2 regions of the Pseudomonas mucidolens genome follow, and region 1 is predicted to be linked to the other one. Evidence: riboswitches for the same ligand, from Rfam matches in the RefSeq annotation. Region 1 holds a riboswitch; the other holds the start of a gene.
What was found. A riboswitch is a leader RNA that binds a small molecule or an ion and turns the genes downstream of it on or off. The one in region 1 is predicted to bind cobalamin.
Positions count from the first base shown of each region.

Region 2: it holds a riboswitch for cobalamin, as region 1 does, so the genes downstream of both, cobW (cobalamin biosynthesis protein CobW) here and cobO (cob(I)yrinic acid a,c-diamide adenosyltransferase) in region 1, are expected to answer to the same signal.

Region 1 is NZ_LT629802.1:707,011-713,642, reverse strand. It holds gene cbiB (adenosylcobinamide-phosphate synthase CbiB) at 1-822, opposite strand, end outside; gene bluB (5,6-dimethylbenzimidazole synthase) at 819-1,469, opposite strand; gene BLU75_RS03535 (cobyrinate a,c-diamide synthase) at 1,474-2,784, opposite strand; gene cobO (cob(I)yrinic acid a,c-diamide adenosyltransferase) at 2,781-3,392, opposite strand; cobalamin riboswitch at 3,471-3,718, opposite strand; gene BLU75_RS03525 (PQQ-dependent sugar dehydrogenase) at 3,818-5,131, shown strand; partial or broken gene BLU75_RS03520 (C40 family peptidase) at 5,187-5,727, opposite strand; gene BLU75_RS03515 (C40 family peptidase) at 5,871-6,500, opposite strand.
Region 2 is NZ_LT629802.1:1,981,024-1,987,655, reverse strand. It holds gene cobN (cobaltochelatase subunit CobN) at 1-2,610, opposite strand, end outside; gene cobW (cobalamin biosynthesis protein CobW) at 2,614-3,681, opposite strand; cobalamin riboswitch at 3,775-3,976, opposite strand; cobalamin riboswitch at 4,019-4,245, shown strand; gene BLU75_RS09375 (CbtB domain-containing protein) at 4,341-4,529, shown strand; gene BLU75_RS09370 (CbtA family protein) at 4,541-5,242, shown strand; gene BLU75_RS09365 (cobalamin biosynthesis protein) at 5,239-5,652, shown strand; gene cobM (precorrin-4 C(11)-methyltransferase) at 5,733-6,479, shown strand.

The DNA of each region.
Region 1 (6,632 bases):
ATCGGCATCGGCCGGTGGCCCTTCGCCCAAGGTTGGACGTTGATGCAATTGACCATGATACGTCGCCGCCCCGCCCAACTCGACGCCCAGGGCTCCGGCCCCAGCGGCCATCACCGGGCCGGCATTGGGGCTGTCCCAGGCGGAGCTTTGCGTGCGCCAGCACTTGAGCGCCAGGCGGGTTTTGCCCAATAGCGCGTAGGTCAGCGCCACGAGCCGGGCAGGAATATAGTTGAGCACGTCGTCGATTTTTGCCGCGGCCCAGCCAAAGCGCTCAAAGCGCTCATTGCGGTAGCCCCACATCGCATCCAGCGTGTTGCTCAAGCGGTAGAGCACCACGCCCGGGACACCGGCGATGGCAAACCAGAACAACGCGGCAAACACTGCATCGCTGCCGTTTTCCAAGACTGACTCAGTGGCCGCGCGAGCGACTGCGGTGCTGTCCAGTTCGCCGGTTTCGCGACTGACCAGATAACTGACGCGTTTGCGCGCTTGCTCCAGATCATCACTGCGCAGCGCCTGGGCCACTGGCGTAACGTGTTCACCCAGGCTGCGCATGCCCAAGGCGCAGTAGAGCGCGAGAATCTCGATGATCCAGCCCACCACTGGCGCCCAGGACAAGGCCGTGGCCAGCACGGTCAGCGGCACCACCGTGATAAACCAGGCGGTGACGCCGTGACTGCGCCAGCCACGCCCCGCGGAGTTGAAACGCTGCTCGACACGCCCGGCAAAATTGCCGAACGCCACCAGCGGATGCCAGCGCCTGGGTTCGCCGAGCAGCGCATCCAGCGCTACTGCAGCGACACTCAGCAAGGCCACACTCATTGACTCACTCCCCAATAATTCTCATACAGCATGTCACTCAACGGACGCGGCTCGGTCCAACCTTCAAGTTGCAACATCGGTGCCGGGTAAAACTCCGTCACCGGGCCCAGGCACAACACCGCCAGCGGCTTGGCACCGGACGGTAAACCCAGCAGGTCGGCCAGGGCCTGGGGTTCGAACAGCGACACCCAACCCATGCCCAGTCCTTCGGCGCGAGACGCCAGCCACAGATTCTGGATCGCGCAGGACAGCGAGGCCATGTCCATTTCCGGCAAGGTGCGGCGACCGAAAATGTGTCGCTCGCGATCATCCATCAACGCGGCCACGAGCACCTCGGCGCAATCGTTAATGCCCTCGACCTTGAGCTTCATGAACTGCTCGGAACGCTCGCCAAGCGCCTCAGCCGTGCGGATCCGCTCTTCTTCCACCAGTTGCTGGATCCGGCCTCGCAGAGTGCGGTCGCTGATACGGATAAAGCGCCAGGGCTGCATCAGCCCGACACTGGGGGCCTGATGGGCCGCCTGCATGAGACGCTGCAACAGTTCAGGCGCCACGCTGCCACCGCTGAAGTGGCGCATGTCGCGGCGCTCGGCGATGGCACGATAGACAGCTTCGCGATCGGCCGGCGGGAAGGCATTGTCGGTCATGGTCTCAGATAACCCCACGCGCAGGCGCGAACAGCGCCGCAACCGCCTGCGGGTTAGACGGGAAATAAAAGTGCACGTACGAGGCCGTCATTCGCCCATCGCGATACACCGCCTCGGCGCCGCGCCCGCCATTGGGGCTCAAGCCTCGTGCGATCGGCTGCCATTCAGTGCTGGTCAGTGAGTGATGATAGGTGTGACCGCGCAGCACGCCTTCCGGCAACTCGACCGTTTGCAGGGCCAGGGCAGCCAGACGCTTTTGCATCACCGCATCGCCCGCAAGCAGACCCAGCAGTTCAGCGCGCTGGCCGTCGACATCGGTCAGCGAATCGAGCAAATAGAGCATGCCGCCACACTCGGCCAATAGCGGTTTGCCGGCGGCGTGATGGGCGCGGATGGCCGCTAGCATCGAGGTGTTTTCCGACAGCGCCTGGTGATGCAGTTCCGGATAGCCACCGGGCAGGTAAAGGCTGTCGACTTGTGGCAGGTCATGGTCATGAAGGGGCGAGAAGAAACACAGCTCGGCGCCCATGGCGCGCAGCAAGTCGAGACTCGCGCCGTAGGTAAAGGCAAACGCCTCGTCACGCGCCACGCCAATCCGCACCCCGGCCAGCAACGGCTCGACCGTGCTCACTGCGGGCGCGGCGAACCTCACCGGTGGCGGCAGCGCTACCTCGCAACTGCTGCCCAAGGCGGTGGCCGCCGCATCCAGGCGCAAGTCCAAGTCATTCAATTCACTGGCTTGCACCAGACCCAGATGGCGACTGGGCAGTTCGATGCCCGTCTCGCGGGACAACGCGCCGTACCAGCGCAAGCCTTCTGTCAGGCTGCCTTCCAACAGTTGCGCGTGGCGCAGGGTGCCCACGCGATTGGCCAGCACACCGGCAAACGGCAGATCCGGCTGATAACGCGCGAGCCCCAACGCCAGGGCGCCAAAAGTTTGCGCCATGGCGGTCCCATCGATGACGGCCAGCACCGGCACGCCAAAATGCCGCGCGAGGTCGGCGCTGGACGGCGTACCGTCAAACAGGCCCATGACCCCCTCAATCAGGATCAGGTCAGCCTCAGCCGCCGCTTCCCACAACAAACGTCGACTTTCCTGCTCGCCCACCATCCACATGTCCAATTGATAGACCGGCGCGCCACTGGCGCGCTCATGAATCATCGGGTCGAGAAAGTCCGGACCGCATTTAAACACCCGTACATTGCGCCCCAGATTGCGGTGCAAACGGGCCAGCGCGGCAGTGACGGTGGTCTTGCCCTGGCCGGATGCCGGTGCGGCGATCAGGACCGCCGGGCAATGTCGCGACTGATTCAAAGTTCGATGCCCTTCTGAGCCTTGATCCCGGCCTGGAACGCATGTTTGAGCATGCCCATTTCAGTCACGGTGTCGGCCATTTCAATCAGCTCCGGCCTGGCACCACGCCCGGTGACCAGCACATGCTGCATCGGCGGACGGGCTTGCAGGTCACTGAGAACCTGATCCAGATCGAGATAGCCGTGCTTGAGGGCAATATTCAGCTCATCCAGGACCACCAGGCCAATGCCGGGATCCTGCAACATTTCTCGCGAGACCTGCCAGGCCGCTTCGGCGGCGGCGATATCACGCTGACGATCCTGGGTTTCCCAGGTAAAGCCTTCGCCCATCACGTGGAAACGCACTTGCTCGGGGAAGCGGCGGAAGAACAACTCTTCACCGGTGCTGTTGCGCCCCTTGATGAACTGCACCACACCGCACTGCATGCCGTGGCCCATGGCCCGAGCCAGCATGCCGAAGGCCGAACTGCTCTTGCCTTTGCCATTGCCGGTCAGCACCAGCAGCAACCCGCATTCATTTGGCGAATTGGCGATGCGCTCGTCGATAAGCGCTTTTTTGCGCAGCATGCGCGCCAGGTGGCGTTCGTCACGATCAGGGGATTCAGACATGGCAGCTCTCCGTTGGGGCTGGACAAAAAACGGCAGGCAGGAAAAGACACAGGTGAAGCCAAGCATCGCCCACCGTGATGCTGTTGGATGGATCAGGCCGGTCTCCGGACTCATGAGTGGCGCGCTCCCTGGGGAGAACAGACCGACAGTGCGCCTTCCCATATCACAGCGATACAGTGGCAAAAGCAGCGTCTTGACTCATTTACCGTTGCGGGGGCAGCGCCGGGATTGTGGCTGCACTGTGTACAAGTGCGCTCACTCACCGGCTTCCCTGTTTCACTCTGTCGACTTGATCGTCACAGAGCACCTGAAACAAGCGGCGAAGGTTAGTGGGTTGGGGGTGGAGCGTCAATTAAAGCCGGCCATGTACTTGAACCATCGCGCCGGCCCGCTCCTCTATGATTACAAGCACTGAGGAGAAAAACATGCATAAGACTCGACTCGCCCTACTGGTCATGGCCGCAGGCGCCCTTGCCGCCTGCGGTGAAAGTTCAACCCTGCAAGTGTCCGATGGCACCGGGCCTTCGCCCAAACTGCCGGATCCGAACAAGACCCTGATGCCTACCGTGAACATCGCCCCGGCCGTGGGCTGGCCCGACGGCGTCAAGCCGACAGCCGCGCCCGGCACCCAGGTGACGGCGTTTGCCGAAGGCCTGGATCACCCGCGCTGGCTCTACGTGCTGCCCAATGGCGACGTGCTCGTAGCGGAAACCAACGCACCACCCAAGCCGGATGATGCCCAAGGCATTCGTGGCTGGGTCATGGAAAAAGTCATGGGTCGTGCCGGTGCCGGAGTACCCAGCCCGAACCGCATCACCTTGCTGCGCGATGCCGATCATGACGGCGTGGCGGAAACCCGCACGGTGTTCCTGGAAAACCTCAACTCACCGTTCGGCATGACCCTGGTGGGTAACGATCTGTATGTCGCCGATTCGGACAAGCTGCTGCGATTCCCCTACCAGACCGGCGAAACCTCGATCACCGCGTCGCAAACCAAAGTCATCGATCTGCCGGGCGGCCCTCTGAATCATCACTGGACCAAAAACGTGATCGCCAGCAAGGACGGCAGCAAGCTGTACGTCAGCGTCGGTTCCAACAGCAACGTCGGGGAAAACGGCATGGACGCCGAACAGGGACGTGCGGCGATTTGGGAAGTGGATCGAGCCAGCGGCAAGCAGCGGATTTTCGCATCCGGCCTGCGCAACCCCAACGGCATGGACTGGGAACCCCAAAGCGGCAAGCTGTGGACCGCGGTCAACGAGCGCGACGAAATCGGCAGTGACCTCGTGCCGGACTACATCACGTCAGTCAAGGATGGCGGCTTTTATGGCTGGCCGTTCAGCTACTACGGCCAGCACGTGGATGTGCGCGTGAAACCGCAGGATCTGGAGCTGGTGGCCAAGGCCATCGTGCCGGATTATGCCGTTGGGCCGCATACGGCCTCGCTGGGCCTGACCTTCGCCGAAGGCACGACGCTGCCGGCGCAGTTCAGCAACGGCGCGTTTATCGGCCAGCACGGTTCATGGAACCGCAAGCCCCACAGTGGCTATAAGGTAATTTTCGTACCGTTTGAAGGGGGCATGCCGAAAGGCCAACCGGTGGATGTGTTGACCGGCTTCCTCAATAGCGACGAGAAAGCCATGGGTCGGCCGGTAGGCGTGGTGATCGATCGACAAGGGGCCTTGCTGGTAGCAGACGACGTGGGAAATAAGGTGTGGCGGGTTTCAGCTACGCAGTAGGAGAGAGGCAGTGGAAGCTATAAGCTGCAAGATCTCTTATAGCTTGCCGCTGCCCTCAAGGATTCCTCGCCAGGTGCTCGGCCGGCAGGACGCGCTTGGCACCCAAGTATGCTTTCTGCCAATACGCCTTGGACAGCGTGTCGAGTTTGACCGTGCCCCCCCGTTTGCGGAGCGTGGACAAAGCGACCTTCGCCGACATAGATCCCGGCGTGACTGACCTGCGAACCTCCGCTGGTAGCGAAGAACAGCAAGTCGCCAGTTTGCAGGGCCTCTTCACTCACGTTTTTGGCGCGCATCACGATCAGTTCGCGGGTGGTGCGCGGCAGGGAAATGCCAGCGGCGTCGCGGTAGACAAACCCAATCAGGCCACTGCAATCAAAACCCGAGTCTGGAGTATTACCGCCCCAGCGATAAGGCGTTCCCACCAAACCCAAGGCGCGAAACAGCACGTCCTCGGCAACTGGCGAGAAGTTCTGGGTGGAGTAGTTGAACACCGGCTTGGGCTTGACAGCCACAGGCGCGGGTTGCGGGCGACTTGCGCAGGCGCTGAGCAACGCGGCGCAAACGAGAAGAATTAGGCGGGCCGAGTTCGACATGGGCAGAACAATCCTGATCTGGATGCGGCTTTCGCTGCCGAAGGCTGAAACCAGGCCGCGCAAGCAAGCTCGCGCGGGTCGGTTCGCAACAATATCTCAGGATTCTAGCGGTTACACGTCAAACTTCAAGTATCACTTTAACTTTACTTACGGGCGGTCACGACACCGGGGGCCATCGCCAGGGCGCGCTTGGCCTCGATGAAAGTCTTGCTCCAGTAGCTGGAGCCCAGTTTATCGACCCGCACACCACCGCTGCGGCGGCTGCTGGAGTGGATGAACTGGTCATCGCCCAAGTAGATGCCCGCGCGGCTGACACGACCACGACCATTGGTACTGAAGAAAAGCAGATCACCCGGCTTGAGGTTGTTTCGCGCGACCAACGGTGCATCCAGGTTGATCATTTCACGCGTGGAGCGCGGCAGGTTCATGCCGGCCTCTTCACGAAACAGGTAACCAATGAAGCCGCTGCAATCAAAACCAGCTTCAGTGCTACCGCCGAAACGGTAACGGGTTCCGATCAGGGACATACCGCGCTCAAGAATGCTGTCTGCCAGGAGCGGAAGCTGATAAGGCTTGCTGTCGGAGAATTCGGCGAGTTCTTTCTCGGTCGCCAGCTCTTCTTCATAAACAGTAGAAGACTGCGCTGCGACGAACTTTGCCTGATGCTGTTGTTGCGGTTTTTGCTGCTCAGCCACTTGTTGAGGGTGGGTGGCGCAACCGAACAACAGGCTGACGAGTGCGAGAGGCACGAGGGGTGCGAAGCGCTTTAGCATGGGCACGACCGTGGCGGGTATGTAAAGAAGACGAGACTATGCCTTCTATCACATCGATTTGCAAATTCAATCGTGAACAATGTGACTTCTTGTTTGCCGCCTGACATCTAAGCCCTCAAACCCCATTTAGAC
Region 2 (6,632 bases), 1.3 Mb from region 1:
GCGCACGTCCACCGAGAAAAAATTGCGCCCGGTGGGTAGCACATCCAGGCGCCCACGGCTCGGCGCGCCACTGGGGCCGGCCGGTACAAAACGCCCGGCCAGAGCATCCAGCAAACCGCGTATTTCTGCCGGCCCACAGGCGTCCAGGCGTGGTGCGAGCACACTGCGCACGCTGTCCGTCACCGCCTTGACGTCTTGCCAGCCAGGCTCATCGAGTTGCGCGACCACCCCTTCTAGGCTGTGTTCGATCAAGCTCGTCGCGTACAACTCCAGACGCTCGCGGGTGTCGCCCGCCGTGCGCCATAACTGTGAGTCAATCTTCTGCAACGCCTCGGGACGGCGCCCGGTCCAGGGTTCGGCCAAGGCGCAATCCAGTGGATCGAAGTCCAGTTCGAAGGCTTTGGCCAGGACCCGCAGCAGACTCGCTTGCGGGCCTCGGCCGTCGCCACGGGGAATGCGCGACAGCGCCAGCAAGGTGTCGATACGCAACCGACCTGCGGGGGACTCGCCGAAGATGTGCAGGCCGCCGCGGATCTGCGATTCCTTCAGGTCGCACAGGTAAGTGTCCAGGCGTGGCAGCCAGATCGCCGCGTCGGCGTCGCTGTCGAGGTCGGCATCGAGCATCAGTTCCTGGTCGATACGCGTCTCGCGTACCAGTCGCAGAATGTCTTTTTGCAGCTCCCTGGCACGTCGTGGGTCGAGCAACTGCGCTTCGTAATACTCATCGGCCAACAGCTCCAGATTACGCAATGGCCCGTAGGTTTCAGCGCGGGTCAGCGGTGGCATCAGGTGATCGATGATCACTGCCTGGGTGCGGCGCTTGGCCTGGGCGCCCTCGCCCGGGTCATTGACAATAAATGGATAGATATTGGGCAGCGGGCCGAGCAGCACATCCGGCCAGCAACGCTCGGAAAGTCCAACGCCCTTGCCCGGCAGCCACTCCAGGTTGCCGTGCTTACCCACATGAATCAGCGCATGGGCGCCGTAGGCCTGGCGTAACCAGAAGTAGAAGGCCAGATACGCGTGGGGTGGCACCAGGTCCGGGTCGTGATACACCGCGCTGGCGTCCACCTGATAGCCGCGGGCGGGCTGAATACCGACAAAGGTCAGGCCAAAGCGCACGCCGGCGATCATCAGGCGGCCGTCACGGAACATCGGGTCATGCTCCGGCGTGCCCCAGCGCGCCAACACTGCGGCGCGATTGGCTTCGGGCATCTGATTGAACAGGGCGTCGTAGTCGTCCAACCCCAGACTTTGATGGCAGGGGCGCAGGTCCAGGCTGTCGAGGTCGTTGCTCACGCCACCCAGCAGTTGCTGAATCAACGCCGTGCCGCTGTCCGGTAACACCTGCGGCAGCGGATACCCTTCGGCTTGCAGCGCACGGAGAATATTCAACGCGGTGGCCGGGGTGTCCAGGCCCACGCCATTGCCGATGCGGCCATCACGGGTCGGGTAGTTGGCGAGAATCAATGCGATGCGCTTTTGCGGGTTTGGCACCTGTGCCAGGTCAACCCAACGCCGCGCCAGTTCAGCGACAAAATCCATGCGTTCCGCTACAGCCCGATAGCACACCACGTCCGACTGACTGCGCTCGCTGCGCCAGGCAAGGTCCTTGAAGCTGATGGGCCGGCTAATGATGCGACCGTCCAGCTCTGGCAAAGCAATGTGCATCGCCAGGTCACGCGGACCAAGGCCCTGCTCGCTGGCTCGCCAACCCGGCTCATTGTCCTGGGCACAAATCGCCTGGATCACCGGTATATTGCGCCGAAACGGCCGTAGATGCGGCGCTTCAGGGCTGGACTGGGCAAAACCGGTGGTATTCAGAATCACCGATGCCTGGACTTCATCCAGCAGGTCCTCAACCACCGCGAGGCAGCCGGGCTCCTTCAAACTGGCCACCGCCATCGGCAACGGGTTGAGTCCCGAAGCCTGCAAGCGCTGGCAAAACACATCAATGAAGGCGGTATTGGCCGCCTGCAAATGCGAGCGGTAGAACAACACCGCCGCCACCGGACGCTCGGCTTGCCAGTCCGCCTGCCAATCGCTCAGCCCGGCATGGGCGTGGCGTGGATGATAAATCGCTGTGCGCGGCAGGATCTGCGGTTCGCACCAGGGGTAAGCGCGGCCCAATTGGCCGGCTGCCAGGCAGCCATAAAAATTCAACGCATTGCCCAGACCGCCTTGGCGCAGGAACTGCCACAAGCGATCGCGCGTCTCGGCATCGACGGTGCTCAGGCTGCTGAGTTCCGGGTCGGGCCGGTCATCGCCTGGCACCAGAATCAGTTGTACGCCCTGCTCCGCCAGTTCCACCAGACGCTGAATGCCGTAGCGCCAGTACCCAATGCCGCCATGCAGCGAAATCAGGATGAGCTTGGCATGGCGCAGCACCTCGTCGACATACAGATCGACCGACGCATGATTCTGCACCTGCATCGGATTGGCCAGGCGCAGGCTCGGATAATCCTCGGGCAACTGCCGCGCCGCCTCCGCCAGCAATGCCAGACTGGAGTCGCCACTGCACAGGATCACCAACTCGGCTGGGGTCTGTCCGAGGTCGGCGATGTTGTCATCGGCAACGAATCCGCCGGGCTGGGTCCTGAGCAGGTGCATGATTTAAACGCTGAGGGCGGCGCGCAACTGCGCTTCGAGACCCGCCGCATCCAATGTCTGGCCGATCAACACCAACCGCGTGGTGCGGGCTTCATCAGCCCCCCAGGCGCGGTCGAAATGCTTGTCGAAACGCGTCCCGACGCCCTGGATCAGCAGGCGCATCGGCTTGCCGGGAATCGCGGCGAAGCCTTTCACGCGCAGGATTCCGTGCTGCACCACCAGTTGCGTCAAGGCATCGAGCAGCAGCGCTTCGTCGGCCTGCGGCAGGTCAATGGAGATGGAGTCGAACGCATCGTGATCATGTTCATGATCGTCTTCACCTTCGTGATGATGATCATGATGGCTATGGCGCGCGTCGATATGTGCTTCGGAACCGGCACCAAGGCCGATCAGCACATCCAGCGGCAGGCGACCGCTGCTGGCTTCGATGACTTTCACCGCCGGCGGCAGTTCGTGCGCCACTTCCAGGCGTACGCGGGCCAGGTCTTCAGGGCTGATCAAGTCGGTTTTGTTGAGGATCACCAGGTCGGCACTGGCCAACTGGTCGGCAAACAATTCGTGCAGCGGCGACTCATGGTCCAGGTTCGGGTCCAGCTTGCGCTGGGCATCGACCTGATCCGGGAACGCGGCGAAGGTACCGGCCGCCACGGCCGGGCTGTCGACCACGGTGATCACCGCGTCAACGGTGCAGGCGCTGCGGATTTCCGGCCACTGGAAGGCTTGGACCAGAGGTTTTGGCAGGGCCAGGCCCGAGGTTTCGATAAGGATGTGATCGAGGTCGCCACGACGAGCCACCAACTCCCGCATCACCGGAAAGAACTCTTCCTGGACGGTGCAGCACAGGCAGCCGTTGGCCAGTTCGTAGACCCGACCATTGGCTTCTTCTTCGGTGCAACCGATGGCGCACTGCTTGAGAATCTCACCGTCGATGCCCAGTTCACCGAACTCGTTGACGATCACCGCGATGCGACGACCTTGCGCGTTGTCCAGCATATGGCGCAGCAAGGTGGTTTTGCCTGATCCGAGGAAGCCGGTAACGATCGTGACGGGGAGTTTGGCCAGTGTTTTCATCGAATGCCCTTTAGGGCGGGCATACGGGACGACTGGTCCTGCGGCGGCGCGCAGAAACGAAATTCGTCACCGGATCACCCCGCCCGGTTGAAATGGAAAATCAGTTGCGAGGCAGGTCTCCTGGCTTGGGGCTTGCCGCTCTTTCGAGCGACGCTGGCTGCGCCTTCCCGCCGGGTTCCGGCAGTGGCGTGGCAGGCAGATAAACCCTTTACAGTTGCGGGGGCAGCCGCGGCATTGACCGCGTTCCCTTCTTAGCTTCGACCTCGGCCGAAGAACCTCGAAGCTGCAAGGCTACAGGGGCTCGGGCCATTTGACTACCATCCCCGGGCCATGCTCTCCTACGCATCTTGTTTCGGGTGCCCTTCACAGGGTGAAACGGGAAACCGGTAAACCCTGAGCTTTTTTTCAAGGCTCAGGACCAGTCCGGTGCTGCCCCCGCAACGGTAAGCGAGCGAAGTGTCAAATCCACTGTGCCAGCGGCATGGGAAGGTGACGCTTTTCGGGATGACTCTTTCCAGAGCCCCCCTCGCAAGCCCGGAGACCGGCCCGATCATTCAATAACAAACCCGCGGTGGGCGGGCGCTGTTCCGAACCCTGCGTGCCCGGCTCGCGGGGTTTGCATGCGCTCGTTTCACCCTGTCACTCGAAAGGGACGCGCCATGTCGATCATCAGCAGCACTTCGCCTACCGCCAGCAGCACCGCCACCTTAAGTCAGCGCCTGACCGCAGCCATTGGGGCGTCGATCCTCGGTGTGTGCCTGGTGTACTTCGCCGGGTTCTCGCACATCGAGGCCGTCCACAACGCTGCCCACGATACGCGCCACAGCGCCGCCTTCCCGTGCCATTGAGAGCTGTCGACATGATCAAGCGAATCGCCCAAACCGCCGGTTTTACCGGTCTGCTGGCCGCACTGTTGCTGACCTTGCTGCAAAGCCTGTGGGTTGCCCCGCTGATTATCCAGGCGGAAGCCTATGAAAGCGCCCCGGCCGCCAGCGAGGTCCACGAACACGCCGCAGGCACCGCGGCCCACAGCCACGACGCCGAAGCCTGGGCCCCGGAAGACGGCTGGCAGCGTGTGTTGTTCACCACGGGCAGTAATCTGGTGGTGGCGGTGGGGTTCGCACTGTTGCTTGCCGGCCTGTACACCCTGCGTGCACCGACTCGCACGGCCCAGGGTTTGCTCTGGGGACTGGCCGGTTACGCCACGTTTGTGCTGGCGCCGACGTTGGGCCTGCCACCGGAATTGCCGGGCACCGCCGCGGCGGATCTGGCGCAACGGCAACTCTGGTGGATCGGCGCTGCTGCCTCCACCGCCGTGGGTATCGCACTGATCGCGTTTGGTCGTCATTGGCTACTGAAAATCCTGGGCGTGGCGATTCTGGCGGTGCCCCATGTGATTGGCGCGCCACAACCGCTGATGCACTCGATGTTGGCGCCTGAAGCCCTGGAAACGCAGTTCAAGATCGCCTCGCAACTGACCAACGTTGCGTTCTGGCTGGCCCTGGGCTTGATCAGCGCCTGGCTGTTTCGCCGCAATCCCGACACTCAGTACGCGGCATGATGCCAGACAGCACCACGCCGATCCTGGTGGTCGGCCTGGGTTGCCAGCGCGGTTGTGACGTCGACACCCTGCTCGCTCTGTTTCACACCGCCCTGGATGCCGAGGGAATCGATCCGCGGCGCATCAACGCGCTCGCCAGTATCGAGCACAAACGCGATGAGCCGGGGTTGCTCGCACTGGCCAATGTTCTCCGGCTGCCGTTGCAGTTTTTCGCTGCCGAGCAATTGGCGGTCTACGACACCCGGCTAAGCCACCGTTCGGCGCTGGCGTTTACCCACACCGGTTGCCACGGCATCGCCGAAAGTGCCGCCCTGGCCCTGGCCGAGCAGTTGTCTGGGTGCCCTGCCCGGCTGTTGATCACTCGCCAAAAAAAACTTCAGGCGACCTTTGCCTTGGCGTACGCCGGCTAAACGCCGGATAATCCCTTGTTTGATCATGAGCAATCTTCATCTGGAGCCTTGCCCGCCTGCTTTTTCACAGGAATCCATTCATGACCGTCTTCTTCATCGGCGCTGGCCCCGGCGATCCGGAACTGATCACCGTCAAAGGCCAACGGCTGATCCGCAGTTGCCCGGTGATCATCTACGCCGGCTCCCTGGTGCCAGCCGCAGTGCTGGAAGGGCATCAGGCCGAACAGGTGATCAATAGCGCCGAGTTGCACCTGGAGCAGATCATCGACTTGATCAAAGACGCCCACGGCAAAGGTCAAGACGTGGCACGGGTGCATTCCGGTGATCCAAGTCTATATGGCGCGATTGGTGAGCAAATTCGACACTTGCGGGCGCTGCAGATTCCCTTCCAGATCATTCCGGGAGTCACGGCGGTGGCGGCCTGCGCGGCGCTGCTGGAGAGTGAGTTGACCCTGCCGGATATCGCTCAGAGCGTGATTTTGACGCGGTATGCGGACAAGACCACGATGCCCGCGGGGGAAAGCTTCGCCAGCCTGGCGCAGCATGGCACCACCATGGCGATTCACCTTGGCGTCAGTCACATGCAGAAGATTGTTGCTGAGCTGTTGCCCTATTACGGCGCCGATTGCCCGATCGCCGTGGTGCACCGCGCTACATGGCCGGATCAGGATTGGGTGGTGGGTACGCTGGCGGATATTGCCGAGAAAGTAGCGGCGAAAGGCTTCAGGCGTACGGCTTTGATTGTGGTGGGCCGGGTACTCGCCAGCGATAGCTTCAGCGAGTCATCGCTGTATCGCGCAGGGCACGCGCACCTCTATCGTTCCTGACAAAGAAACGCAACGAGGCCCTCGCCTTCTGCGGCGCGCATAAAAAACGACGCCCCGCGTAATGCTGATCAGTTAAGGGAACGCCAACTACTGTAGGAGCGAGCTTGCTCGCGAAGCACTCATAGGCGCCGCGTTTATTCAGGAAAAACGCGT